Regions from separate parts of the Proteus sp. G2626 genome, predicted to be linked through region 2. Evidence: riboswitches for the same ligand, from Rfam matches in the RefSeq annotation. Region 2 holds a riboswitch; each other region holds the start of a gene.
The links. Region 2 has a riboswitch for thiamine pyrophosphate ahead of thiB (thiamine ABC transporter substrate binding subunit). Riboswitches for the same ligand answer to the same signal wherever they lie in the genome.

Region 1 (10,143 bases), on a different contig from region 2:
CTCAATATCACCATTGTAGAAGCTCACGAACTGCTCCCTTCTATTCTAAGTAGCCTGTTTGATCGTAAAAAGAATGACAAGATAATCGAGCTTGAAAGTCACTGGGTAAACATTAGCGCTTCTCATGAAATGGTATTTAATTTAGATGGAGAACCCCTTTTAGGGAATAAATTTGAATTTATTGTGTTACCTGAAGCGATCCACTGCCGGTTACCGCCTCAATGTGACTTGTTATCTTAATGTAGATAAATGACAATCACTCTCATCTCATCATGAACTGGAGTATGTAATGACTGATATAGTAAGTTTGTTAGGTGCTGATGCAAAATCATTATTAGACCATCGTTGCCAAACCATCCCGAGCGAAAATCTCTATCTGCCAGGTTCTGACTTTGTTGATCGTGTCATGATTGATAATAATCGCCCTAATAGCGTGTTACGTTCAATGCAAACCCTGTTTAATCACGGACGTTTAGCGGGAACGGGTTATCTGTCTATTCTACCTGTTGACCAAGGTGTTGAGCACTCTGCGGCAGCCTCTTTCGCAGCAAACCCTCTCTATTTTGATCCAAAAAATATTGTTGAATTAGCAATTGAAGCAGGTTGTAACTGTGTTGCCTCTACTTATGGTGTTCTTGCTTCTGTTTCTCGTCGCTATGCACACAAAATCCCTTTTCTTGTGAAATTAAACCACAACGAAACCCTAAGCTACCCAGCGCAATATGACCAAACACTGTATGCTAGCGTAGAGCAAGCCTTTGAAATGGGTGCTGTTGCAGTGGGTGCAACTATTTACTTTGGTTCACAAGAAAGCCGTCGACAAATTGAAGAAATTTCAATGGCCTTTGAACGTGCTCATGAATTGGGTATGGTCACTGTACTATGGGCTTATTTACGCAACCCAGCATTCAAAAAAGATGGCGTAGATTACCATGCAAGTGCAGATTTAACGGGTCAGGCAAATCATTTAGCGGCAACTATTGGTGCTGATATCGTTAAACAAAAAATGGCTGAAAATAACGGTGGCTTTAAAGCGATTGGTTTTGGTCATACTGATGAGCGTGTTTACACGAAACTCACTACTGAAAACCCAATTGATTTAGTTCGCTACCAATTAGCAAACTGCTATATGGGCCGTGCAGGATTAATTAACTCTGGTGGCGCTTCTGGTAATAATGACCTTGAAGATGCCGTTCGCACCGCCGTTATTAATAAACGTGCTGGCGGTATGGGGCTGATCTTAGGCCGTAAAGCGTTCAAAAAATCAATGAAAGACGGGGTTGCCCTGATTAATGCAGTACAAGATGTTTATTTGAATAAATCTGTCACTATTGCTTAATTAATAAGTTCAACGATGAAAGCCCCTTATTATTTAGGGGCTTTATTGTTACCACCAGCGATGAAAATGGTGTACAGGACCAAAACCTTGCCCAACCTCTAAACTATCCGCATGTTCTAGCGCTTGTTGTAAATAGGCTTTTGCTTGTTCAACACAAATTTGCCAATTAGCGACTTGAGGACGAATAGCGGCTAAAGCGGCTGAAAGCGTGCATCCTGTACCGTGGGTATTTTTCGTATTAACGCGTTTTGAGGTAAATCGCCACTCGCCATCTTGAGTAAATAACCAATCAGGACTTTCATCTTCAGTTAAATGTCCTCCTTTCATTAACACGGCTTTGCATCCTTGCTTTAGCAATGCATAACCTTGTTGCTTCATCGTTGTTTCATCTTGAGCGACTTCACAACCTAGCAGTGTAGCTGCTTCAGGTAAATTAGGTGTGATCAAATCAACCAACGGTAAAAGCTGACTGACCATTTTATTAACCGCATCAGGCTGTAATAGAGGATCACCGCTTTTTGCAATCATAACCGTATCAAGCACAACAAAAGGAATGGCATATTGCTGAATTTTGTCGCAAACCACATCAATAATTGAGGCATTAAAGAGCATACCTATTTTGGCGCTATCAATTCGAACATCAGACAAAACAGCATCTAATTGAGCTGCAACAAAATCAGGGGATAAATCATAGACACTACGGACACCACAGGTATTTTGAGCAACAAGTGCTGTCATTACTGTTGTACCATAAACACCCAGTGCGGAAAATGTTTTCAGATCAGCCTGAATACCTGCGCCACCACTAGGGTCAGTACCTGCGATAGACAATGCATTGAATCTCACTGATTAACTCCTCCTTTCACCAGTTACAGAAAAGTCGGACTCTGTTAATCAGCAGAGTTACCTTGACTTCCCTACGCTGGCATTATCCAGATCAGGTTATACGGGTTCATCTCAGCCATAAGGCGCCCCGAGCCAAAGCCTATAAATTCAGGCGATAAGGAGTATCGCATGCTCAAGATAAAGATGCTAGTTTGATAGCTAATCTCGATTTATTAACTCCCTACTTTTGAGGCTTGTTATTCAGTAAGATAAATCAGCTCAAGTAAAAGTTTGGCATTCCCGTATACCTAAACATCGTGATGAGATCAGAGAATTACCTCGTACTTTTTTCTGTAATCTTTTTAAAGTTCATAATATCGTCGTTACTGATGAAGAACAAATCTCTGATGGTAAAGGTTTTTGGGTTGATATGATTTTATGGGCTTTTAGCAAAGGCCATTATATTTATGCTTCAGATGGAACTGAGGAAGATAGACCACTATACTTAATTGGCAGTATTGAAGATTTCTATAATAACTGGGATGCTTTCTGCTGGGGCAAAGATCGCGATACTCATACCCATATCGGCTACTTATCATAAGCCAAGAAAAATTATCTCAATAATAAGTAATCTATTTCCTGAAAACATGTGAGTAAACATTATTCACACGTTTTTGCCTTAGGATAATCTGCACAAAAAATCGACACACCACTAAATAAAACTCACTTAACTTAAACAATTTATAAACCAACACGGAATTTTTCTTTTTTTTATTTAACTCTTTTTATTCATTACTTTATTATCCCGTCGAAAATAAATACTTTTTTTATAAGTTAATGTTATTAATATCAATTTTTACTAATATTTCAATAAATTTATAAAAATAGATATTTGGTCAATTTTTTATATTGAAAATGACTCATCTTAAATAATATCTCTTTATCCTTATTTATCAGCTATTTACTTTCAATCTAATAAAAACTTAATTTTAAATTAAAAACAATACGTTACCATTAAAAGATAACAATATTGAATGCTCCAAATAAATGCATTCATAAATATAACAAATTTATTTATTTTTTTTATAACCGATTCTTATCCCTTAAGATTTTAGTTAAGAAGTCAAGTTTCAGATACCTCTTATCTTAAATACTTGTCGATTAAATAACACTATTAGTAACGTTTATTTGTCATCACCAGAATCATAGCAATGCCGTACTCGGAGTTATATTATGTTTTCAACCTATTTTCACCCTAGCGTATTAGCAACTACGTTGTTTTCGCTTGCGTTAACAACTACTGCTTTCGCTTCTGAAAATAATTCAACCCCACATCAGATTATTACGACAGAAAACCACCAAACAACCAATAATATGTCTCAATCTAATAGCGAAGAGAGTTACTGGGGGAAATTCAAACGTAATATCAATCAGACTTGGGACAACGACCAATATAACTACTATTTGCCTGTGTGGACTTGGCATAACCGTTTTACTTACGATAAAGAAAAAACGGATCGCTATAACGAAACGCCTTGGGGTTTTGGTATGGGGAAATATCGTTATGACAATGATGGTGATTGGCACTCTCTTTATGCGATGGCATTTATGGACTCAAATAACCGAGTACAACCTATTATAGGTTATGGTTTTGAGAAAATGTGGTATCCCGGTGATAAAGACGGTTTCCGTATGGGGGCAGGATTTACACTAAGTATTACAGCACGCCATGAATATGACTATATTCCGATGCCACTGCCATTACCGCTAGTCTCTGTGGGTTACGGTCATCTTTCACTACAAGCAACATATGTACCTGGTACGTACAACAATGGTAACGTATTATTTGCTTGGTTACGTTGGCAATAATTTTCTTACTTTTTTCCTATCAGAAGAAATACAAACAATATAAATAAAACACAAAAAAACGCATCTAATGATGCGTTTTTTATTATCAAATAAGCCAATAATATTTAAATATCCTGGCTTGCTTGAGCATTCTCTGGTGCTTTCTTCATACGGGAAATCTTAAATCCAACCCACAAGAACGCAATCCAGAACGGCATTAAAATAACTGAAATATTCACTTGTGGCATAAATAAGATAATCACCAAAATCATGCATAAGAAAGCAAGGCAAATATAGTTACCATATGGATACCAAAGCGCTTTAAAGGAAGGCTCTACACCCTCTTTAATTTTTGTTGCTCTGAATTTTAAATTAGCTAAACAGATCATGATCCAATTAAGGACTAATGTTGTCACCACTAACGCCATTAATAGTTCTAATGCTTGATCGGGTAATAAGTAGTTAACTAAAACACCTAATGAAGTTGCAACTGCTGATAATAGTAATGACATCACAGGCACACCACGCTTATTCACACTAGCAAGTGAATGTGGTGCATTACCTTGTTTTGCCAAACCATAAAGCATACGGCTATTAGAATAAACGCCACTGTTATAAACAGATAATGCTGCTGTTAATACCACAGCATTTAAAATATTAGCGATTAAGAAATTATCCAAATTATGGAAAATCAGTACGAATGGGCTTTCACCTTTCACAACTTGAGTCCAAGGATAAAGTGAAAGTAGTACCAACAATGAACCGATATAAAAAATTAAGATACGATAAACAACTTGGTTAGTCGCTTTCGGGATGCTCACTTTCGGATTTTCAGCTTCGGCTGCAGTGATCCCCACCAACTCAAGCCCACCAAAAGAGAACATAACAATCGCTAAAGCCGACATAAAACCAGTAAAACCATGGGGGAAGAAACCTAACTCCCATAAATTGCTGACCGATGCTTGTGGGCCACCATTACCGCTGGCCAGTAAATAGCTACCAAATAAAATCATACCGACTATCGCCAACACTTTAATAATGGCAAACCAGAATTCTGTTTCACCATACATTTTGACGTTAATCAGGTTAATTAAGTTAATTGCGACAAAGAAGATAGCCACAGAAACCCAAACAGGGATATCGGGTAACCAATAGTTAATGTATTTTCCTGCGGCAGTTAACTCTGCCATACCGACAAGAATAAACATCACCCAATAATTCCAACCAGATAGGAATCCAGCAAAAGGGCTCCAATATTTATTAGCAAAGTGACTAAACGAGCCCGCAACTGGCTCTTCGGCAACCATTTCGCCCAGTTGGCGCATGATCATAAACGCAATAAAACCACCAATAGCATATCCTAATATTACTGATGGGCCCGTCATATTAATGGTTTGCGCTATACCAAGAAACAGACCAGCGCCGACAGCACCACCCAGCGCAATGAGCTGGATATGTCGATTTTTTAGACCGCGCTTAAGTTCTGTCTGTTGCGACTTTCTCGCCATACATCCTCTTCTCTTATTATTTTATCAACTTAACATGTAAACTAATATTTACGATTTTGTTTATTTCAAGCCCCCATTAAAACACTAATCTGACTTGAATAACAAATACATTTTATGCTAGGCGAAAAATAATAAGAAAAGTGATTTTCTAGCTATGTTTGGAGGGGAATAATGTGGTAAACCGACAAAGACCTTGCTGAAAATCTTCTCCGCGATCGCAAAAGTTATCTAAAGCCATAAGATAGAGACCAAAGCTGATGGCTAATGCAATAATTAAACTAATAATTATTTTCTTTGCGTTCAATTTAAAATCCTTTAAATACATTTTGTTAGTATGATGAATAACATTATAAGCATTCGCTTAAATACGATAACAACACGGGGAGTTGTTGTTATAAAATTCGCAATCAATTATCTCTATGAGTAAATTTAGCATACCTTTCATAATGAAAGGTAAACGCTTCCTCGACAGACTCTCGATAATTTGTACTTTTTTTCTTTAAACAGTCGGCAAAATGAACACTTTTTATTTTAATTACACATTTTGCCAACGAGAAGAGATAGCTATCCATTAATATGGATTTCTCTGTCTGCCACTTTTTGTATAAGATTAGGGAGTTAATTTTGATTTTTACCTTAACTTCATTGATAAAATGGAACTGTAATGCCACAAGATAATCATCTCGCATTAGTTTGCGCGCTAAGTAAATGGATTGAGGAGCATTTAGGCCGTGTTATCCATCTTGAGGAGTTGGCGGCTTATTCTGGGTATTCTCTTTGGCACATGCAGAAAATCTTTAAAGAAGTCACAGGCACCTCTTTAGGAAAGTATATTCGTCAACGTAGACTTGCTGGCGCTATCCATTTATTACGTACAAGTGAACGTTCTATCTTTGATATCGCCCTCGATTTTGGCTTTGGTTCACAATCTCACTTTACTTATATGTTCCGTAAAGAGTATGGCATTACGCCTTTCGACTTTCGGCAAAATCAAGAGATCGTATTAGAAACCAAACAACCTTTACATTTACAATCACCTTGTTGTGATTAACCCTTCTATTTGTGTGGCATTATGCAGATAGCCTTAAATGTCACATAAATAATACTCAAGCTATGTGATGATAGACCGCTTCGTCCTTCCTTTATCATGATTGCTTTTATTTTATATGGGGATGCTAATGAGTATTAAGCTTATCGCTATTGATTTAGATGGAACCTTACTCAACAAACAACACGAAATCACACCCGAAGTACAAGATGCTGTTCAACGAGCCAAAGAAGCGGGTGTTAAGATTGTACTGGCTTCAGGGCGCTCTTTTAATGGCATCTCCCCTTATTTAAAAATACTCGGTCTTGATACTTCGGATTGTTACTGTATTAGTAATAATGGTAGCCAAATTCATCAAGCAGATAATGGTGAAGTCATTATTCAGGATTTACTCAATTTTGAAGACTACCTCTATTTTGAAAATCTCGCTCGTGAGATAGGCGTTCATTTTCACGTCATTAGTGACAATAAAATTTATACCACTAATCGCCATATTAGCCATTTCACCTGCCAAGAGGCGTTCTTATCTTGGACACCGCTTTATTATCGCCCTCTTAATGAAATGCAATCTGATATGTATTTTAGTAAATTTATGATTGTTGATGCCCCTGCCGTTTTAGATAACGCCATCCAATATTTGCCCACTAACATTTACGAACAATACAGTATATTACGTAGTGCCCCTTATTTTATTGAAGTGCTAAATACCCATGTCAATAAAGGAAGTGCTGTCCAAAAAGTAGCTGAACATTTAAAAATTACGCCAGAAAAAATTATGTGTATCGGTGATCAAGGTAACGATTTAGCCATGCTGAAATATGCAGCTTTAGGGGTTGCCATGGGCAATGCACCTGACGAAGTGAAAAAAGTCGCCAAATTCGTCACACTTTCTAATGAAGAGCACGGTGTTGCAGTCGCTATTAATAAATTTATTTAAACACGATCTTTTTTGTGTTTTATCGCGAATGTCTACAAAATTATATAGTAATTGTGATCCTTAGTAGAGGATCACACTGCTTTTTGACCAAAAATATAGCCTTTTATTATTCTATAATTGCTGTTAAATAAGCGTTAAATCTGCCTTTCTTCTTACATATCCTTCAGAATTTGTTACTATCAATTCACTTTTCGTTATTCAAACTGCGTTTTTACAACATATTCAGCTATTAAATAGGCTAAAAGTAGAATAACACATATAAATCATTAATATATTTTCTTCACAGACAGGTAGTTTTAGTTATGCTTTCTACAAAAGACATGCTCGTTCTTGGAATGATGGTTTTTGCACTCTTCCTCGGCGCTGGTAATATTATTTTCCCCCCTATGGCGGGTTTTCAATCGGGAAACCTCTGGTTTAGTACATCCTTAGGTTTTCTTGTTACGGGTGTCTTACTCCCTTTCCTTACTTTGGTTATTGTAGCAATTCGTGGACGTGGTGAGCGCCTTTCTGTTGATTTACCTTCATGGGTTGCCGTCATTTTCTGGGTAGCACTGTACCTTATCGTAGGCTCTACTTTTGCGATGCCTCGTGTCACCAATACCGCTTATGAAATGGGTTTCTTACCTTTAGGGCTTATTGAAAAAAATACGGCAACACATCTTACTTTTGCACTTGTGTTCAATATCACAAGTATGTTCTTCATGCTAAAACAAGGTACGATGATAAGTGCTATTGGTAAGTTTATGACTCCAGCACTGTTAATCTTACTGGTTGTTGTAGGCATTGCCGTTGTCGCAAAACCTATTTCACCTATCGGTGAACCAACAGGCCTTTATGCTGTTAATGGTTTCTTCTCTGGCTTTATAGACGGTTACCAAACCATGGACGTCCTTTCTGCTATGGCATTTGGTGGTATTGTTGCACGAGCGCTGTATACCAAAGGGATAACTGAACCTCGCCAAATCGGTTTTATTACCGTAAAGGCCGGATTGATATCAGTTTTACTGTTAGCTGCACTTTATCTATGCCTTTTCTATTTAGGCGCCACTAGCCATTCTGTTTCTGTTTTTGCAGATCCTGCACTCAATGCAACTAATGGTGGTCAGATATTCTCTCGCTATGTTGATGCCTTATTTGGCCCTATTGGTACTTGGCTAATGGGTGGAATTGTTTTATTAGCGAGTATGACTACACTCGTTGGTGTAACAAGTGCGGCGGCTGATTATTTTGCGACATTCCACCATCGCTTAGGCTATCGCTTTTGGGTTGTTGTCTTTACATTAATGACAACAATTGTATCAACGTTCGGCCTTGATACTTTATTACGTGTGACCATTCCTGCGTTATTAATGATTTATCCAACATCAGTCACATTGGTATTGCTACAATTTATTCGTAATAAATTAAAATCACCGCGCTTTACCTATCGTTTTACTATTGCCATCATCGTATTAATGAGTCTTTTCGACACATTGAAACAATTAAAGTGGTTAAATGCTGACTTACTACAATTATTTAGCTATATCCCGCTTTCTGATTATGGGCTAGGTTGGGTATTACCTGGTGTGATAGCTTTCGCGATCTCATTAATAGTGAGTTTAAATTTGAAAGAAGAGCCACGCTCTGTAGAAAATACTGCGCAATAATCAGCGTGTAACACATCATTCGTCACACAGATTAAAAAAGCGTCTTCTCAATTTTATATTGGAGGCGCTTTTTTATTATTTATATTTTCTCCCCATAACAGGAGGTGTTAAGTTCGGTATTTCTCAATTAACGCTTTTAAAATCGCCTCTGATTGTGCATCAGGAATACCATCTGCTCTTGTAGCCCTAAAGTGCATTTGAAAAGCTTTCACTACTTTTAACGCCTTTTCATCTAATACACCATTTGTTGGCGTCTGATAACCATATTGTTGTAATAATTTTTGAAAACTTGCTATATCAACGGGTTCAAAGGGATCTCGACCAGCCAAATACAATTGTACTAGCTGTTTATCAGGCCAGGCTCCTATTCCTTGACTTGCCAACCTTTCCCAAGGGAATAAAGGACCAGGATCGACTTTTCTTAGAGGCGCAATATCACTGTGGCCTAAAACATTTTGAGGTTTGATGCCATAACGTGTAATTATATCTTTCATCACTACTGAGATCGTCACTATTTGATCTGCGGTATAAGAATACCAATACCTAAACTTACCCTTGTCACGGTAACCAAGATTAACGATTTCAATACCAATAGAGCAATTATTTAAGCTAGTTGCTTCTCCCCATTGACTAACTCCTGCATGCCAAGCGATTTGTTTTTCATCCACTAAAGAGATAACAACAGGTTTTCCATTAATAGACGAAGGGTGTGTAGGGATCAAATAATGGCTACTGACTCGACCATCAGTAAGTACCTTAAGTGAGCGTTCATCATCTAGTGCGGTATAATGCATCACAAGATATTTTACACACTCATTAGCGTCCTGTTTATTAGGAATAATTTTAGCTATGTAATCGCCCCTATCAATAAACTCTGATTGTTTGGCACAACCGGTTAAGATGCTTATTGCAATAAATAATCCTATATAACATCGACTAAATCGCATTTCTGATCCTTGATTAACTATTCCCAAAGTTAAATTGTAATA
Region 2 (10,143 bases):
ATGGCGATACGTTCACCTGCGTTTACGGTTAAGTTAAACATAAGGTGTTGATGTTCATAGGTATAAGCCAGGTGCTCTAATTTAATCATGAGATTTTCCTGCCAATCGTTCTATTAGGCTAAAAAGAGAGAAGCAAAGTAGTAATAAGATCATGGCTGTGACAGCACCATCTTGTGTGTGATAAGCCCCAATTTGCTGATAAAGATAGAAGGGTAATGTTCTAAATGTTTCATTACCAAATAGAGCAACAATCCCAAAATCACCAATAGAAATAACACAAGCAAAAGCAAGCGCTTGTGAAATCGGTTTTTTTAATGCCCGTAACTCTATCCAACGTAGTCGATTGAGACCCTGAATATTAAGTGATTGGCATAAAAGACCATAACGTGAAGCAATATCATTCATTGGATTTTCGAGCACTTTTAAGGCATACGGAATGGCAATTAATGCGTTGGTTAAAATGACTAATACATACGGTGATTCAGGGAGGCCAGTTGTATTGTTTAATAACAAGAAAAAGCCGGTTGCTAACACAATGCCGGGCATCGCCAGAATGATCAAACCACTCATTTCCATGGCTTGCCCTGCTTTTTTAAAATGGCGTAGGCGAAGCTCTCGGCTACTCCATAGCAACATCATCGTTAGTACAACGCAGACAATACCTGCACCGACGGCAATAATGAGAGACGTTGTAAAGGCTTGCCAAAGTATGGGTTGTTGTATGACTCGTATTAATTCGCTGTTAAGACCATCAGTTACTACCGCTAAAATGGGGGGCACTAAAAAGAGGATTGCGAGCGTAATAATTAGAGTATCTGTGATTTTGCTAAAGAGAGGGTCGTATGGATCACGCCAATGTTGTTTGTGGCTATTCCCGACAAAGAGTGAGCCTTTTAACTTTTGGCTAATCAGCACTAAACCTAAACAGCAAAAAAGCTGAATAAGGGCTAAAAGAGCTGCTCTATGTAAGTCGTAGTCATAACTTAATGCTTGATAAATCGCGAGTTCAACCGTTGTTGCCGCAGGGCCACCACCTAATGCCAGTACCGTGGCAAAGCTTGCAAAACAGAGCATAAAAATTAGTGATGCAGTGGGGAGTATTTGTCGCCATAAATAGGGAAACTCAAGAAAGCGGAAACGTTGCCAGCCATTCATACCTAATTGTGAGGCTAATTGACGTTGCTCTGGTGAGATACTTTCGAGTGCTTGCAATAGCATTCGGGTTGCTAATGGCATATTAAAAAATATGTGTGCCAATAAAATGCCTTGTAAACCATAAGGGGTAAATTGGTAATGAATCCCTAACCACTCACAAATTTGAGCAATCCACCCCACTCTGCCATAAACTGTTAAAATCCCAAAAAGTGCCACTAAAACGGGTAATACAAGGCTCATGGCACATAAACGTAAGAAGAGGGTTCTTCCTCTAAATTGACGTCGATAAAGTGCTTTTGCGAGCCAAATGGCGGGTAATATTGAAAACAGGGCAGATAAAAAGGCTTGCCAGAAAGTAAAACGGACAACATGCCATAAATAATCATCAGCAAAAATAGAGGACAGCTCGTCACTTGGCGCATTAAACCACAGTGCGCCAAATGACAACAATGCCACAATAAGCAGTAAACCCGAAGCACATAGCCCCGGGATAAGCCATCTTCCCATTAGCGACTAACCGCTGATTGCCAGTTACGAGTCCAGGTTTGGCGCTCTTTTGCAACAATTTCAGCATCAAATTGTAGTGATTTTTCTGGTTTAGGCATCGCAGAGTAGACTTCAGGTAATGGCATATCTATTACGGGATACATCCAATTGGTGGTAGGGATAGTTTCTTGGAAAGCTGGGGTTAGCATAAATTGCATAAATTGCTGAGCTAACTCAGGTTGTTTGCTTGATTTGAGTTTTGCTGCAACTTCTACTTGTAAATAATGCCCGTCAGAGAAAATAGCAGCTGCATAGTTATCTTTTTTATCCGCTAAAATGTGATAACCCGGAGATGAGGTATAACTGAGTACAAAATCACCTTCCCCTTTTAAGAATAGGCCATAAGATTCACTCCAACCTTTTGTCACTGTAAGGGTTTTCTCGGACAGTTTCTTCCATTGTGTCGCGGTATTTTCAGGATAAAGGGATTGCATCCATAACATTAAACCTAAGCCTGGTGTACTAGTGCGAGGATCTTGATACAGTATTTTCCATTTTTCTTGACTGTTTAGCAGTTCAGCCATGCTTTTGGGCGGGTTAGCAATGCGGTTTTTATCATAAATAAACGCAAAGTAACCGTAGTCATAAGGCACAAAGGTATCGTCAGTCCATTTTTCAGGTAAGGCGAGTTTCGATGTATCGATATTACTAGGTGCAAAAAGCCCCGTTTCTTTGGCTGCGTGGATCAGATTGTTATCTAACCCTAAAATAATATCGGCCTTACTTTTATTACCTTCCATACGTAAGCGATTAAGCAAAGAAACACCATCAGAAAGTGCGACAAGCTTTAATTCACAATCACATTGCTGTTCAAATGCTTTTTTAATAGCAGGTCCTGGGCCCCAATCTGCGGTAAATGAATCATAAGTATATATCGTGAGTGTCGGTTTTTGGGGGGCAGCTTGCGCTGAAAAAGAGCTTATTATACCCAGTGCACCCAGTAAGAAAGTAAAGCGAAGTGATGTAGTTAACACATTTAATTCCTCAGTAAAAAGTCAGGTAGGATCTGAGGAGTGAGGATGGCAAATCAATAAATATTGCAACATCCTGACTCAAATCCCTACGCCAGTATTATCTGGATCAGGTTCCACGGGTTTTTCTCAGCCTAAAAAGGCACCCCGTTGAGACTTTCCCATTGTAGATAAATCCACGCGTTGTGCAAAGTCTGTTGATAGAGGTTTACCGTCTGTGAGTAGTATGAAACAATGAGTTATCTTTCAAATTTGGTTATTGAGGTAGTCTAGTGATCGATGATGATGGCTACCGCCCGAATGTAGGGATTGTAATTTGTAATCGGCAAGGGCAAGTGCTTTGGGCTCGTCGCTATGGGCAACATTCATGGCAGTTTCCTCAAGGAGGAATTAACCCTGGAGAATCGCCAGAGCAGGCAATGTACCGAGAGTTGTTCGAAGAAGTTGGGTTAAGTCGCAAGGATGTTAAAATTCTTGCTTCCACGCGTAACTGGTTACGTTACAAGTTACCTAAGCGTTTGGTGCGTTGGGACACAAAACCTGTTTGTATTGGACAAAAACAGCGTTGGTTCCTTTTGCAGTTAACAAGTAATGATAAGGACATTAACGTTCAACAAAGCAAAACGCCAGAATTTGATGGTTGGCGTTGGGTGAGCTATTGGTATCCCGTTCGACAAGTCGTCTCTTTTAAACGTGATGTCTATCGTCGTGTAATGAAAGAGTTCGCACCAGTAGTCATGCCATTGCAAGAACAAGTGTCTTTACCTCGTCCATCGTATGGATATCGGCGTAAAAGGTATTAGATAACACTATGCTGACACGTTTGCGAGAAATTGTAGAAAAAGTGGCTATGGCAGCCGGGCTTCCAGAAGCACTTGAACTCTTAGTCAAGGAAACGTGTCAGGCAATGCACACGGATGTGTGTTCTATTTATCTTGCCGATAAGCAACGTCGTTGTTTTTATCTAATGGCCACAAAAGGGCTTAAAAAACCCAGAGGGCGGGCTGTTAGCCTTTCATTTGATGAAGGTGTTGTTGGTGAAGTTGGACGCCTTTCTGAGCTTATTAATCTCGCAGATATTCGTGAGCATCCTAGTTTTAAATATCTCCCTCAAGTTAAAGAAGATGACCTCCGCGCTTTCCTTGGAGTGCCCATTGTTTATCGTCGCCAACTCCTAGGTATTTTAGTGGTTCAACAAAAAGAGCGTCGCTTATTTAACGAAAGCGAAGAGTCTTTTATGGTGACGCTGGCAACACAGCTTGGTGCCACATTGTCACAAGTACAAACTAAAGGGCTTTTTGGACAATATCGTCAAAGTCGTATTAAAGCTCTTTCGGTATCCACTGGCGTAGTCATGGCCTATGGTTGGCAAGAAGTCTCTCAACCTATCCTTGAAAATGTCTTTAAAGCCAGTGCCCTTGATATAAAAGCAGAATTAAATCGACTTACAGTGGCTTTAGAAGAGGCTACTGCTGAATGTCGCCGTTTTAGTAAACGTTTTATGGCGAATGCTCAAAAAGAGAGTGCTGCCATTTTTGATCTCTACTCGCATTTACTCAACGATCCCCAGCTTAAACACAAAATGACAGCGATTATCACTCAAGGATATGTTGCGGAGTGGGCTGTAAAAGTGGTTGTTGAGAAAGTTTCGGCACAGTTTTCTAGTTTGAAAGATGGCTATATGCGAGAAAGAGCCTCTGATCTTAAAGCATTAGGACGGCGTTTATTATTTCATTTAGATGATGAAGTAAGCTCAACTAATATTTGGCCTGAGCGCTTTATTTTAGTGGCAGATGAACTGAGTGCGAGTTTATTGGCAGAATTACCCGAACAACAACTCGCAGGTGTTATTGTGCGAGATGGTGCGACACACTCACATTCTGCCATTCTTGTTAGAGCAATGGGGATCCCCGCGATTATGGGGGCGGATATCCAACCTGAGCTTTTACATAATCGAATGCTTATTCTTGATGGTTATCGTGGTGAGATTTTTATTGAACCAGAGCCTTTTATTACTCAAGAGTACAAACAAATTATTGATGAAGAGAGTGTATTAAGTCAGATTGCAGAAGATCAGCTAGAACAGCAGGCAGTTTTAAAAAATGGTGAAGCGGTTAGCGTTCAATTGAACGCGGGTTTGAATATTAAATATGAGCAACGTATTAGTCTCGGAATAGACGGTGTTGGCTTATATCGAACAGAAATTCCATTTATGTTACAAAGCGGTTTTCCATCAGAAGATGAACAAAAAAATCGCTATCGTGAAATACTCTCTTTCTTCCCCGATAAACCCGTTGTGTTACGAGCTTTAGATATTGGCGCAGATAAACAACTTCCTTACATGCCCATTAATGAGGAAAACCCTTGCTTAGGTTGGCGAGGAATAAGAATATTACTCGATCAACCTGAAATTTTCCTTATTCAGCTCCGTGCTATGCTAAAAGCAAACCTCGAATTTAAAAATTTGAAAATATTGTTGCCGATGGTGACAAGTATTGATGAAATTGACGAAGCGAGAACATTGTTATTACGCGCATGTGATGAAGTGAGTCGAGAATTAAAATGTGAATGTGCTTTGCCACCGTTAGGTATTATGCTTGAAGTCCCTTCGTTGGTGTTTATGCTGTCACAATTAGTTCATCGGGTTGATTTTATCTCTATTGGAACAAACGATTTAACTCAATATTTGCTTGCTGTCGATCGTAATAATACCCATGTTGCATCACTCTATGATAATTTGCATCCTGCGTTATTACGTTCACTGAGTTTGATTGCGACACAATGCCAATATTACCAGTTACCCATCAGTGTTTGTGGTGAAATGGCAGGAACACCTATCGGGGCATTGCTGTTAATAGGGCTTGGTTTTAGGCAGTTAAGCATGAGTGGACGTAGTTTACCTAGGGTAAAATACTTATTACGCCATCTTGATCCTGTGGTGTTACAGCCTTTTATGCAACAAGTGTTGCAAGCTGAAACAGCAACAGAAATCAAAAAATTGTCTTCTGAATTTATGGAAAGGCAGGGATTAGGTGGATTAATTCGCGGAGGCATCTGACATGCCTTTGTATAAGCCTTTTCTGTGTTAGTGATAAAGAGCAAACACAGAAATTATTAATTAAGTGAAGTAGGGAATAATGAGTATAAGCTACCTTAAATTTCCAGAGATTGATCCCGTTATGTTTTCTATCGGGCCGGTGTCATTACACTGGTACGGTATGATGTATTTAGTTGGATTTGTTTTTGCCTTATGGCTTGCAAACCGACGAGCGGCAAAACCGAATAGTGGTTGGAATAAAAATGAAGTTGAAACATTACTTTATGTCGGTTTTGTGGGGGTGTTTATCGGAGGGCGCTTAGGTTATGTTTTATTCTATAATCTGCCTGTCTTTTTAAATGATCCTCTTTACCTCTTTAAAGTTTGGGATGGCGGTATGTCGTTCCATGGTGGCTTAATTGGGGTAATTTGTGCCATGATTTGGTTTGCAAAACGCACTCAACGTAGATTTTTTCAAGTGGCTGATTTTGTTGCGCCTTTAATTCCATTTGGTTTAGGTTTAGGCCGAATTGGTAACTTTATTAATGGCGAATTATGGGGACGCGTCACATTAGATACGCCTTGGGCCTTCTTATTTCCAAACTCTCGTTCAGAAGATCTTCAGCTTGTTGCTCAAGATCCATCAACGCTATTGCCTATTATTCAAGAGTATGGGGTTTTACCTCGCCACCCATCACAGCTCTATGAAATGCTGTTAGAAGGTGTGGTGCTATTTATTATCCTTAATATTTTTGTACGCAAAAATCGCCCTGTAGGCAGTGTATCGGGTCTATTCCTGATAGGTTATGGTGCATTCCGTATTATTGTTGAATTCTTCCGTCAACCTGATGCGCAATTAGGGTTATTTAGTGGTGTGAGTATGGGGCAATTACTTTCAATTCCAATGATTTTGTTGGGTATTATTTTTATGGTATGGGCTTATCGTCAAGATAAAAGAGCACCACAAAACTCAACATCTGCTCACAAATAGTGTGAGATGAATTTTTTATTATTAGCTAATTAACGAGAGAGACAACATGAAGCAGTATCTGGCATTGTGTCAACGCATTATCGATGAAGGACAATGGATTGATAATAAACGGACAGGAACCCGTTGTTTAACGGTGATTAATGCCGATCTGGAATATGATGTTGCGAATAACCAATTTCCGCTGATAACGACACGAAAAAGTTTTTATAAAGCCGCAATAGCAGAACTGTTAGGGTATTTGCGTGGCTATGATAATGCTGCACAATTTCGTGAAATTGGTTGTAATACATGGAATGCCAATGCGAATGAAAATAGTGCATGGTTAAATAACCCTTATCGCAAAGGTGAAGACGATATGGGGCGTGTTTATGGCGTTCAAGGACGCCAATGGCAACGTCCTGATGGTTCTCATTTTGATCAACTGCGTAAAGTGGTAGATAACTTGGCTAAAGGTATTGATGATCGTGGTGAAATCATCACGTTTTACAATCCGGGTGAAACTGAACTAGGGTGTTTACGTCCTTGTATGCATACGCATACTTTTTCACTTGTCGGTGATACGCTTTATTTAACCTCTTATCAGCGCAGCTGTGATGTGCCATTAGGTTTAAATTTTAACCAAATTCAGTGCTTTGTTTTATTAGCGCTAGTGGCTCAAATCACAGGACATAAACCAGGTAAGGCATTTCATAAGATAATCAACGCACATATCTATGAAAATCAATTACCTCTAATGCGCGATGTACAGTTAAAAAGGGAGCCATTACCGTTACCAACGTTGCATATCAATCCCAAAATCAAAACATTGGAAGATATCGAAACGTGGGTAACAACGGATGATTTTACTGTTGAAGGCTATCAATGCCATGAAGCGATAAAATACCCATTTACAGTATAATTCCTCCTATTGCTTTTAAAGCCCTTGTTTAGTCATAAGCAAGGGCTTTTTATTTTAAAATTAAAGTGTTGTCACTATTTATTAATTATAAATACGTTTATTTTGTATTTTCTCTGAAAATATTATTATTGCGTAGCTGTTCGAGAAAAACGTTTATCTTTGTTTACCTTTAAGCTTGTCATCTGCATGCTCATCGCAGGCTAAAAGGAGAAACAAATGAACAACAACAGGGAAATAAGCCTAAATAAAGCGCTTCAGAAAGAAAGTGAGCAAGGTGTTAGCTTACTTGAAATACTTATCGTGATGTTGATAGTGTCTATTTTAAGTTATCTATCAATCTCTTCTTATCAACATGTTATCAAACAACGCCATTTAATACAGAATGTGCGAGAAACCATCGCTTTTCTTTCTTATCAGCGACAGCAAGCGTTACTGTTTAATGTCAAAATTAAAATAGTATTTTGGCTATCGCCTCATAATAAAATAATGGCGACACCTCTTCATTATTTGCCTGTGCAACAAGAAATTTTCTCTTTAGCTCCAGGCATTCAACTTAAGCAATCAACAATCTCAAATGTTACGTTTGGTGGAATTCGTCAAACGTTAAGACCCATGAGTTTTGTACTTCAAAGTGAAGAGGGGGAAGTAAAAATTATTATTTCATCGTTAGGACGGATAAGAGCATGTAGTCAGAAAATAAAGGTATTTGCATCATGTTAAAGCGCTCTGTATTTTCTTTTTCATCAGGAATGATGTTGATGGAATGCCTTTTCGCTATCGCGATAAGTGGCATATTATTCCTTTGTATCAGTCGAGCTTATCCTCAAATAATGAATACATTGTTCTATTCCTATCAACAATATCAATTAGATGTTTTTTTAAGAGAACGATTATTGGTACTTGAAACGCAGTTAAGGCGTACAGGATATTGTTATGGTGACTGTGTTAATGGGTTGAAGTCAAATCAGTTGCAGGTATCACCTCTAAAGTTAGGGCAATATCCTCATCAAGAAAAAAATTCCTGCATTATTTTTGCTTACGACATCAACAGTAATGGTCGATGGGAGCCACCTTCGTCAAAAGAGAGTGATTATTTTGGGTATCGCCTTAAAAAGGGTCAATTAGAGCAATTAAGAGGCGTAAAAGATTGTGATTCTTCAGGCTGGCAACAATTTTTCGAAAATAATGAGATTGAGGTAACAGAGTTTATCTTACAGCCCTATACAAAAATTTATTCTGTGAAAGCAAATCCGTATTTTTATCTTTCTGTTTCTTTAAAATTTCATTTAAAACAAAAGCCTGAAATAAAATCACATTATCAAAATACCATCCGTTTAAGGAATGTGACTGCACTATGAATATTTATTTCACTCACAGGAGCAATGAACAGGGCTTAGCGGGTATATTTGTCGTGATAGGTTTTATTGGCATGAGTTTATCTATGCTTGGAAATTTTTCTTACCATTACAGGCAATCTGAACAAATAGTGATGCAAGAGTTACAAGCAAGACAGGCCTTTTTATTTGCTGAATCTGCATTGAAATGGGGAATAACACAGGATTGGGATCTTTCATCAATACAATTAAACAAATGGCAATGCCGTCATTTTTATGCCGATCCCAAAATAAAGAGCTGCTTATTTTTAATCTCTACAGATAAGGCTTTACTTCAAGGACAAGCAGAAAGCTTATTAGGTTATAAAATATATCATTATCAATGGGTTAGTTTTAAAAAGGGAAAAAATAAAGTGATTGTTACTGAACCAAATGGGTGGTTAGATTATTGCCCATTTGTGCATAAGGAGTGTGTATCATAAAAAAAGGTCAAAATAGATCAGAAAAGGGGTCCATCTTACTTAATACAATGTTTGTATTACTATTTTTTAATATTAGTTTTGTCGCTATTATAGGGTATAGTCAATCATTAAAAGCTGATTTTCAGCGGTTAATTCAATTACAGCAAACAGGGCAAGGGATTTTTGTTTTATTTGAAATATTGCCTGATAAATCACCTTATTATTTTGCTTATAACCAGAAAATAATGACACGTTCTCTTTCATATTCTGAAGGTTGTCAGCAAATAGAAGGTTATGTTGGTAATAATGTTTTACCTGCGATAAGCCTATACTACTGGTCATGCAATCCATAAGATGAGGGTCTGATGTTTCATATATATCATTCAAATCAGTTGTCATTATTAAAGTCACTTATGGTGCACTTTATGCAGACCAGGCCACTCTCTTCTCCCTTTGAACAAGAAGTGATCTTAGTACAAAGCCCTGGAATGTCCCAGTGGTTGCAAATTCAGCTTGCTGAAAGTTTAGGAATTGCAGCAAATATTCGCTATCCATTACCTGCAACATTTATTTGGGAAATGTTTACGCGAGTACTATCAGGTATACCTAAAGAAAGTGCTTTTTCTAAAGATGCCATGACATGGAAATTAATGGCATTACTACCTGAATATTTAGTCCATGAAGCATTTAAGCCACTACTTCATTATCTTGATGATGATGAAGATAAACGTAAATTACACCAATTAGCGG
Region 3 (10,143 bases), on a different contig from region 2:
AAAAACCAATTAAAGGCACGCTACCTTGTAAGGCATGACGAATCGCTCGCACAGCATTCATCACATAACCAAGTTCATCTTCAGGGTCTGGAATAGGCAATTTTTGAATATCAGCAAGGGTGTTTATTGGTGACTTAAAACGAGGGCCTTCACCTGTTTCAAAGTAAAGGCCTAATCCCATCGCGTCAGGAATAGTTAAAATATCAGAAAATAAAATAGCGGCATCTAATGGAAAACGTCTTAAAGGCTGTAATGTCACCTCGCATGCCAGCTCTGTATTTTTGCACAATGAGATGAAATCCCCCGCCTGTGCCCGTGTTTCCTTATATTCAGGAAGATATCTGCCTGCCTGACGCATCATCCAAACAGGGGTGACATCAACAGGTTGGCGCAATAGCGCACGTAAATAGCGGTCGTTTTTCAACTCACTCATGACTAACTCCATTAACAGTAATTGGGCCGCGAAATAGTATGCATTGTAACATGCTGGAAAAATAACTGTTGGCAGACAACGCCTTTATTTAGTTCTTTTCTTTATCCTGTCTAATATTCGCTATCGTATCTTCTATCAAACGTCGGGCAATAGTATCTGGAGGTGGGATCTGTGGTAGTTTATCGTAACGATACCAGCCAGCACTGGTTAATTCAGTAGGATCATGGCGTAACTCACCGCCATCATAATCAGCCAAAAATCCCATCATTAAAGAATGAGGAAACGGCCAAGGCTGCGAAGAAACATAGCGAATATTACGAATACGAATATTACTCTCTTCAAATACTTCGCGGGCAACCGCTTCTTCTAGTGTTTCACCAACCTCAACAAAACCAGCGAGCACCGTATAAAGTGGAGAATGTTTATGCCTAACATGATGTGCGAGTAAGATTTTATCTTCATGACGGATCCCCACAATAATACAAGGAGCAATTTGCGGGTAATAACGTTCATGACAATTATCACATAAACACGCCCATTCACTCTCACTATGGCGCATTTTGGAACCACAATAACCACAAAAACGATGAGAACGATAAAACTCCGCTAACTGAACACCACGACCTACTAGTTTAAATAAATTCTCATCTTGTGAAGCGATAAGCCTCGGTGAACACATGTCGTTATCCATTTTTCCATGAATAAGCCAAACTGTTTCACCTTGCCACTCACCAACAATTTTGGCGTGCTGACCAATAAGATCCCATTCTTTTGCCAAGCCAAAAGGGAGTTCACCTTTAGGTAACCACACTCGCCCACCAAGGCTGACTGTCCACCAGCCTTTTTCTGATCCCGTTAGCGTATATAAATGCATAATGATAATTCTATCCAAAATAATGATATGGAATTAAGGATACTCTCTTTAGTAAGACCCACTCAATGTATTATGATTATTCTCTATAATTTATTAACATTCAAAAGAGAATTTGATAAATTTTATTTATAAAAAAATGTAAGAATGACAGATAAAACCAAAAATAAAATTGCGATTTTTGATTTAGATGAAACACTTTTAGCGGGTGTTCCTAGTCATTTATGAACATGTTATTTATGGGATAAAAAAATAGCCACTCATCCCTATTTTCTAAAACTAGATCAACAAATGATTGTAGACTATTACGCTGAAAAATTGGATATGGTTCAATATCTTTATCAACATTTTACTTACTTTAAATATCATAATTTAGACAAGTTAAATCATTGAGTTAATGACTTTACTGAAAAAATTCAGCTATTGTTTTACCCTGAAGAAATATCAATAATTACACAATATCAACAGCAAAATATTCCTATTATGATTATTTCAGCAACAATGTCCTTTTTCGTTCATGCGATTGCAAAACAACTTACTGTGGATATTTCAATAGGCATTAATAGGCAAATTAAAGATAATTATTACACTAGATATATTGAAGGCACACCACATCGCGAGAAGGGAAGATTGAACGCCTAAATCAATGGAAAGAAACCAATAATATTAATAATATTTATATTTATTTCTATGCCGACACACTAATGACCTCCCATTATGTTATCAAGCTGATAACGCCACAGTTATCAATCCAGATAAACAATTAGCTCAAATTTCACAAATGAAAAACTGGAAACAGCAACATTGGGATTTAAATAAATAACCCATATCGGACTTGTAGTTTTTAAAATCTTTCATATACTGGACTTCTTCTTGTCGGAGTGCCTAGTGTTTATAAGGATATTATAAACACAGGCTGAGACCGTTAATTCGGGATCCGCGGAACCTGATCGGGTTAATACCCGCGAAGGGAACAAGAGTGATTCGACCTTTTGATAGCTTCATCCCGTATATTTTTTATACGCCTATCTGTCGATACTCCCTGCGACCTCCAGACAAGCATTTTTCTCAATATTCACCCGACAGGCTACAACCTGCATGATATTTATTAGGAAATGCTATGTCCCAAAATCAAACTTTATCTGTTAAAGATATTACGCCAACCGCCAATAAACAGCGCCCAAGAAAAGTACTACGAGATGCTGCTCAGGAATTTATTAGTACTATTCAAGGGGTCAGTTTTCCCAATTCAAAACGTATTTACCTTGAAGGCTCTCGTAACGATATTCAAGTACCAATGCGTGAGATCCAGCTTGATAAAACATTGGTAGGAGGATCAAAAGAAAACCCTGTTTTTGAAGATAATGAATCCGTCCCGGTATATGACACTTCAGGCCCTTATGGCGATCCAGCATCTCAACTCGACGTTAATCTTGGCTTAAAAAAAATTCGCCAATCATGGATTGATGAGCGCAATGATACTGAAGCACTTTCACTCTTAAGCTCTGATTTCACACAACAACGTCTTTCTGATGCTGGATTAGAGCATCTACGTTTTCCATTAAAGCCTAACCCTAAAAAAGCCCTAAAGGGTAAAAGCGTGACGCAATTACATTATGCTCGAAAAGGTATTATCACACCTGAAATGGAGTTTATTGCTATTCGTGAGAATATGGGGCGTGAACGTATTCGAAGCGAAGTATTACGCCAACAACACACAGGCTTTAGCTTTGGAGCCTATCTCCCTGACAATATTACCCCTGAATTTGTACGCCAAGAAGTTGCTGCGGGCCGAGCTATCATTCCTGCCAATATCAATCACCCTGAATCAGAACCGATGATTATTGGGCGTAATTTCTTAGTGAAAGTGAATGCCAATATCGGAAACTCCTCTGTAACCTCCTCCATTGAAGAAGAAGTTGAAAAACTGATTTGGTCTACACGCTGGGGAGCAGATACCGTCATGGATCTCTCAACAGGCCGTTATATTCATGAAACGCGTGAGTGGATCATTCGTAACAGTCCCGTTCCTATCGGTACAGTTCCAATTTATCAAGCACTCGAGAAAGTTAACGGTATTGCTGAAGATCTCACTTGGGAAATGTTCCGCGATACTTTACTTGAGCAAGCAGAACAAGGTGTTGATTACTTTACTATTCATGCAGGTGTATTATTACGTTATGTTCCCATGACCGCAAAACGCCTAACAGGTATTGTGTCTCGTGGTGGTTCTATAATGGCGAAATGGTGTTTATCACATCACAAAGAAAATTTCCTCTACGAACATTTCCGTGAAATCTGTGAAATTTGTACCGTTTATGATGTTTCCCTTTCTCTAGGCGATGGATTGAGACCGGGTTCAATTCAAGATGCAAATGATGAAGCACAATTTTCTGAATTACATACTTTAGGTGAACTAACAAAAATTGCCTGGGAATATGACGTTCAAGTCATGATAGAAGGCCCTGGTCATGTTCCAATGCAGATGATCCGTCGCAATATGACAGAAGAATTAGAGCATTGTCATGAAGCACCCTTTTATACATTAGGTCCTCTTACTACAGACATTGCACCAGGTTATGATCACTTCACATCAGGTATTGGTGCAGCAATGATTGGCTGGTTTGGTTGTGCAATGCTCTGTTATGTTACCCCTAAAGAGCATCTAGGTTTACCTAACAAAGAAGATGTAAAACAAGGGCTGATTACTTATAAAATTGCTGCTCATGCCGCCGACTTAGCCAAAGGACATCCAGGAGCTCAAATTCGTGATAATGCAATGTCAAAAGCTCGCTTTGAGTTTAGATGGGAAGATCAATTTAATTTAGCTCTTGATCCTGAAACCGCACGCCAATATCACGATGAAACCTTGCCTCAAGCATCAGGAAAAGTCGCTCATTTCTGCTCAATGTGTGGCCCTAAATTCTGCTCAATGAAAATAACACAAGAAGTACGCGATTATGCGGCTGGCATGGAGCAAATGTCTCAAGCTTTTAAAGAGCATGGAAGTGAGTTATACCACAGTGCAGAAATCGCCAGTGTTGAGGTGACTGAAAATGAACAGATCCTCTAACCCCCCCTTTGCATCAACAGAAAAAAAACTTGGACTTTACCCTGTTGTTGATTCTGTTGAATGGATCGAACGCCTGTTAAAAACAGGCGTTACCACCCTGCAATTACGCATAAAAGATAAACAACCAAACGATGTTGAACAAGAGATCGTTGAAGCAATAAAACTAGGTAGGCAGTATCACGCAAGACTGTTTATTAATGACTATTGGCAACTGGCTATTAAACATCACGCTTACGGTGTTCATCTTGGCCAAGAAGATCTCGATATTGCAGATCTTGATGCCATAAAAAAATCAGGGTTACGCCTTGGTATTTCTACTCATGACGAAACAGAATTACAAAGAGCGAAAACATTACGTCCATCTTACATCGCATTAGGGCATATCTTTCCAACGACAACTAAAGATATGCCATCCAAACCTCAAGGTTTGGATGCGCTGAAACATCAAGTAGAGCAGACACCTAATTTTCCAACTGTTGCTATTGGTGGGATCTCGCTAGAGAGAGTACCTGATGTTGTTGCAACTGGTGTCGGTAGTGTTGCCTTAGTCAGTGCAATAACAAAAGCGCCAGATTGGCAACAAGTAACGCGTAAACTATTAGAATTAGTGGAGGGAAAACCATCATGCTAAATGATAATGATTTTATGCGTTATAGCCGACAAGTGATGTTAGAAGATATTGGCTTAGAGGGTCAAAATAAACTTCAACAAGCAAGAGTACTGATTGTTGGACTTGGTGGATTAGGCTCTCCTGCATCACTTTATCTTGCTGGTGCCGGTATTGGAGAGCTTATTTTAGTTGATGATGATAAGTTGCATGTTTCTAATCTACAACGTCAAATTCTTTATCGAACTCAAGATATTCCTAATGCAAAATCAGAGGTCGCAAGGCAGTCTCTGCTCGCATTAAATCCAGAGATAAAAATTACCTCTTATAAACAACGTATTGATGATGACTCATTATCTAAATTAGTTAAAGAGGCTGATTTAGTCTTAGATTGCACAGATAACATGCTCACACGCCAAGCGATTAATCGTGCTTGTGTTGCGCAGCAAACTCCGCTTATCAGTGGCAGTGCCGTAGGGTTTAGTGGCCAACTTATGGTGTTTGAACCTCCTTTTACGCATGGTTGCTATCACTGCCTCTATCCTGATGAAACTGAACCACAACGCAATTGTAGAACAGCTGGAATTTTAGGTCCTGTTGTGGGTGTGATTGGTACACTTCAGGCACTTGAGGCAATTAAATTGCTCTCTGGTTTACCTTGTTCACTCAGTGGAAAACTTCACCTTTTCGATGGTAGAAAACAAAATTGGAGTACTTTACGTTTAACGCCATCAACAACATGTCCTGTTTGTCGAGGGTTAGCATGAACATTACTGTAAATGACGAACACTACTCTCTGGATATGCCTGTCACCATTAGTCAGCTCCTTATTCAGTTAGAACAGCCACTTATTGGTGTGGCACTTGCTATCAATGAAATCATTGTTCCTCGTGAAAACTGGGAAACGCATTCTATTAATGATGGCGATACTATTCTTCTCTTCCAAGCAATTGCAGGGGGCTGATATGTTAAAAATTGCTGATACAACATTCACATCGAGACTTTTTACAGGCACAGGGAAATTTGCAACACCAACGTTAATGACAGAAGCCATTAAGGCTTCGGGTAGCCAATTAGTTACAATGGCAATGAAGCGAGTGGATTTAAAAAAGGGCAATGATGATTTAATCGCACCACTTAAATCATTAGGTGTGAAATTATTACCTAATACATCGGGTGCGAAAACAGCACAAGAAGCGGTATTTGCGGCTCGTTTAGCCAAAGAAGCTTTTGGCACTCATTGGGTAAAATTAGAAATTCATCCTGATACCAAATATTTATTACCCGACCCTATTGAAACACTTAAAGCCGCTGAAATCCTCGTGAAAGAAGGTTTTGTTGTTTTACCTTATTGTAGTGCTGATCCTGTTTTGTGTCGTCGCTTAGAAGAAGTTGGTTGTGCAGCCGTAATGCCTTTAGGTTCTCCTATTGGTTCAAATCAAGGTTTACAGACTCGTGATTTTCTACGGATTATTATTGAACAAGCCTCAATACCTGTTGTTGTTGATGCAGGGATTGGTGCACCAAGCCACGCACTTGAGGCTTTAGAGTTAGGTGCAGATGCAGTCTTAGTGAATACCGCAATTGCTGTTGCTAAAAATCCTGTTTTAATGGCACAAGCATTTAAAGCAGCGCTTGATGCAGGCGAACTTGCTCGACAATCAGGACTTGCCACCCCCGCTTCAATTGTGAATATGCAAGCCCAAGCCTCTAGTCCATTAACCCAATATTTGGGGGCATTCTAATGGAAACATTTTCGGATTATTGGCAACAACTCGACTGGGATGACATTACATTAAAACTCAATAGTAAAACCAATACGGATGTTGAAGCCGCATTAAATCGTCATACACTTACACTTGATGATTTTATGGCGTTGATTTCGCCTGCGGGTCGGCATTACTTAGAGCCTATGGCTCAACGCGCTCAGAAACTTACTCGACAACGTTTTGGTAATATTGTGGGATTATATGTTCCACTCTATCTTTCTAATTTATGTGCAAATGACTGTACTTATTGTGGCTTTTCAATGAGTAATGCCATTAAACGCAAAACATTAAATGAAAGTGAGATCATTGCCGAATGTAATAGCATCAGACAATTAGGCTTTGATAGCCTGTTATTAGTAACTGGAGAACATCAAAGAAAAGTGGGTATGGATTATTTTCGCCAATATATCCCTCTTATTCGAGAGAATTTCAGTTCATTAATGATGGAAGTGCAACCTCTTGCAACAGAAGAATATGCTGAGTTAAAAACACTCGGTATTGATGGTGTCATGGTTTATCAAGAAACCTATCATGAACCAACTTATCAGCTTCATCATCTAAAAGGTAAAAAACAGGACTTCCATTGGCGACTACAAACACCGGATAGATTAGGACAAGCTGGAATTGATAAAATTGGCTTAGGTGCATTGATTGGCCTTTCAAACCAGTGGCGTAGCGATTGTTATATGGTGGCAGAGCATCTCTTATTCTTACAAAAACGCTACTGGAAAAGTCGTTATTCAATCTCTTTTCCTCGTTTACGTCCTTGTGCGGGTGGGCTTAGCCCAGCATCTGTAATGAGTGAAGCAGAATTAGTTCAATTGATCTGTGCTTTTCGTATTTTAGCACCTGATGTTGAGCTTTCACTTTCAACACGTGAATCGCCGTATTTTCGCGATAATACAATACCATTAGCGATAAATAACATTAGTGCGGGTTCTAAAACTCAACCTGGCGGGTATTCTGATAGTCATGAAGAATTAGAACAATTCTCCCCTAATGATAATCGCCATGTAAATGATGTGATTAACGTATTAAAAGAGCGGGGATTACAACCTGTATGGAAAGATTGGGATAATTACTTGGGTCGTTAATTAAAATTTAAATAATATAAAACCGCTTTTAATTTATTTAATTACAAATAATAAAGGCGGTTTTTATTATATTTCTAATAAAAAATCAATCATTTACTTATCCTCAAATAAAAAATAGTAACTCCTATCGCCATATAGATATTAACGTCAAACTAAAGCCGAAGCTGAATTACTAAATATTCCTGAAAGAAATATACTAAATAATATGACTAAACGGGTGAGGGCGATTATTAAAACTGAAAACCTCGTTCTAGAAGCACGTAAAACGGTAGCAGCAGGTGTTTTTTCATTCACTTTGGAAAAGATAAACAAGAATATAAAGTATTAATAGGCACATCTGCTACCTTAAAAAGTACACCATTACCGCAGCCAGAACAGCATAAATATATTCCTGGAAAAACATATGACATTCTCAGTTTTGACGATTTACCATTAGAAAGTACTAAAGAAGAGAAAGGCATATATACTCATAAAGAGAATTTAATTTTTGTTTTTTCCACAAACTAATTCACTCTATTATAAAATCTGAATACTCCTCTTAATAGATAAAAAAGAGTATTCTATTTATAATAAACATGTAGAAAGATAAAATAAAAAGTTGCTCTAATAAATTATTTATATTTTATTACTTAAAATAATTATTGATTATGCTACAGCTAATAGTTCAAGTTCTTCCATACTTAAACCAGATATTCTTTCGATAAAGGAAAGATCAAAATTCTCTTTTAATAATTTTTGTGCTAACTCTAATTGCACTCGTTTTTTTCCTATTTCAATACCTTCAGTTTTACCTAATTCAATACCTACGGCTTTCCCTAATTCAATACCTACGGTTTTCCCTAATTCAATACCTACGGTTTTCCCTAGTTCAATACCTTCATTTTTTCCGATTTCAAATCCTTCATCTATACCTAATTTAAATCCTTTATTTTCTAATCTCCACGCTATATTCATAATCGCCTCTCGGTGGTTATCTACTTGTTCGACTATCTTATCTATAATGAATTCAAAATCTGATGAATCCATAATTGAGAATAAATATTCTACAACAGCAATCGTGTCCTCATCTCTGCAGTTTTTCTGATTTATTGCTTTTGATAGAAGCATTGCAACCTTATCCAGATCATGACAACTATTAACATGCTTCATTGCTATTTCCATTACGGCAGCTTTTTTATGTGTCAGCAAAATATCATCATCAATTGAAGTCAAATCAATTAAAGAGAAGTTATTAGAGTAAAGTTGATTAGCAAATGAAGTAAGTGGGAAACACGCCATCCAATTAACAGGAAAAGGATATGGTTTTTTCTTTCCATGATAAAACAAAATTGGAACAACAAGAGGTAGCGATTTATAACCTTGCTGTAAATGCTGGTTCATCGTACAAAACGCATAATGCATCATACGCCAAGCTATCATTTTATCTGGCCGAGATTGATGTTCTATGAGTAGGTAAATCGGAATATCCCCCTCCTTTGTTTTCACCAAATACAAAATATCAGACATACGAGAACGTAATTTAATATCAATGAAAGAAGAATTTTGTAATTGCAACGTTGAAAAATCACAATGACTTTTTAATTCTTCTGGTAAATGGATAAAGAAAAAGTCTTTTGCATTACTGACATTCATCATAAAGCGTTTAAATGCAGCATCATGAGAAGATATAGATATAGGCTTTTTCATAACTGACTCCATATTGAATTTGGACTGCCAGCTTACAGAAAAAAATACGTTTCACTCACTAAAAAATTATCATAATTATCTGAAAAATATGAATTATTTGTTATTCTAAAATAAACATGCAATAAAGAAATAAAAAATACCTTCGATAAATATCCAAGGTATTTTTTAAAATTATAAATTTTATTTTTAATTATTTATCAACAACAATATTTTTATTCACCACTTCATATTCATCATTGCCCACCATTCTGGCAAATTTCTCTATCGGATCTGTACTTAATGCATATAGCCGTTTTAATGCATAAGGATCATCACCTAAACGCACCTTTCCTGGTTGTGTCGTTACCGCCAATATCATGCCTGACACTTTAGTTGCATTAATCGCCCTTTGGTTATAACCCCCAAAAGGATATGCAAAAGCATATTGATGTGGATTTAATAACCGCAAAATACGTTGTGAGCGCTGTAAATCTAACACGATAGTATGAGATTGACGGCTAAATATAATGGGTTTTTTATTATTATCTAAACAATGTAAAAAATGAGAATGTGACTGAATATCAAAAACATCTCGACTTGATTTTAGTGCCTGCCAACTCATAAACTGTAA

Region 1: linked by a shared signal. The riboswitch ahead of thiD (bifunctional hydroxymethylpyrimidine kinase/phosphomethylpyrimidine kinase) and the one ahead of thiB (thiamine ABC transporter substrate binding subunit) in region 2 are both predicted to bind thiamine pyrophosphate.
Region 3: linked by a shared signal. The riboswitch ahead of thiC (phosphomethylpyrimidine synthase ThiC) and the one ahead of thiB (thiamine ABC transporter substrate binding subunit) in region 2 are both predicted to bind thiamine pyrophosphate.

What each region holds. Positions count from the first base shown of each region.
Region 1 is NZ_JAABNH010000027.1:677,088-687,230, forward strand. It holds gene yegS (lipid kinase YegS) at 1-240, shown strand, start outside; gene fbaB (class I fructose-bisphosphate aldolase) at 290-1,339, shown strand; gene thiD (bifunctional hydroxymethylpyrimidine kinase/phosphomethylpyrimidine kinase) at 1,388-2,185, opposite strand; TPP riboswitch at 2,237-2,325, opposite strand; gene pagP (lipid IV(A) palmitoyltransferase PagP) at 3,398-4,033, shown strand; gene GWJ05_RS15605 (amino acid permease) at 4,138-5,520, opposite strand; gene mgrB (PhoP/PhoQ regulator MgrB) at 5,669-5,845, opposite strand; gene GWJ05_RS15615 (helix-turn-helix domain-containing protein) at 6,185-6,571, shown strand; gene yidA (sugar-phosphatase) at 6,699-7,505, shown strand; gene brnQ (branched-chain amino acid transport system II carrier protein) at 7,808-9,154, shown strand; gene GWJ05_RS15630 (N-acetylmuramoyl-L-alanine amidase) at 9,262-10,101, opposite strand.
Region 2 is NZ_JAABNH010000007.1:69,065-79,207, reverse strand. It holds gene thiQ (thiamine ABC transporter ATP-binding protein ThiQ) at 1-89, opposite strand, end outside; gene thiP (thiamine/thiamine pyrophosphate ABC transporter permease ThiP) at 82-1,662, opposite strand; gene thiB (thiamine ABC transporter substrate binding subunit) at 1,662-2,675, opposite strand; TPP riboswitch at 2,741-2,832, opposite strand; gene rppH (RNA pyrophosphohydrolase) at 2,945-3,475, shown strand; gene ptsP (phosphoenolpyruvate--protein phosphotransferase) at 3,484-5,730, shown strand; gene lgt (prolipoprotein diacylglyceryl transferase) at 5,810-6,700, shown strand; gene GWJ05_RS02845 (thymidylate synthase) at 6,747-7,598, shown strand; gene GWJ05_RS02840 (prepilin-type N-terminal cleavage/methylation domain-containing protein) at 7,815-8,318, shown strand; gene GWJ05_RS02835 (prepilin peptidase-dependent protein) at 8,312-8,956, shown strand; gene GWJ05_RS02830 (DUF2509 family protein) at 8,953-9,414, shown strand; gene GWJ05_RS02825 (hypothetical protein) at 9,502-9,792, opposite strand; gene recC (exodeoxyribonuclease V subunit gamma) at 9,759-10,143, shown strand, end outside.
Region 3 is NZ_JAABNH010000008.1:8,271-18,413, forward strand. It holds gene hemE (uroporphyrinogen decarboxylase) at 1-433, opposite strand, end outside; gene nudC (NAD(+) diphosphatase) at 522-1,307, opposite strand; TPP riboswitch at 2,172-2,294, shown strand; gene thiC (phosphomethylpyrimidine synthase ThiC) at 2,425-4,377, shown strand; gene thiE (thiamine phosphate synthase) at 4,361-5,008, shown strand; gene GWJ05_RS04420 (HesA/MoeB/ThiF family protein) at 5,002-5,751, shown strand; gene thiS (sulfur carrier protein ThiS) at 5,748-5,948, shown strand; gene GWJ05_RS04430 (thiazole synthase) at 5,950-6,729, shown strand; gene thiH (2-iminoacetate synthase ThiH) at 6,729-7,847, shown strand; gene GWJ05_RS04440 (Rpn family recombination-promoting nuclease/putative transposase) at 8,493-9,533, opposite strand; gene GWJ05_RS04445 (polysaccharide deacetylase family protein) at 9,724-10,143, opposite strand, start outside.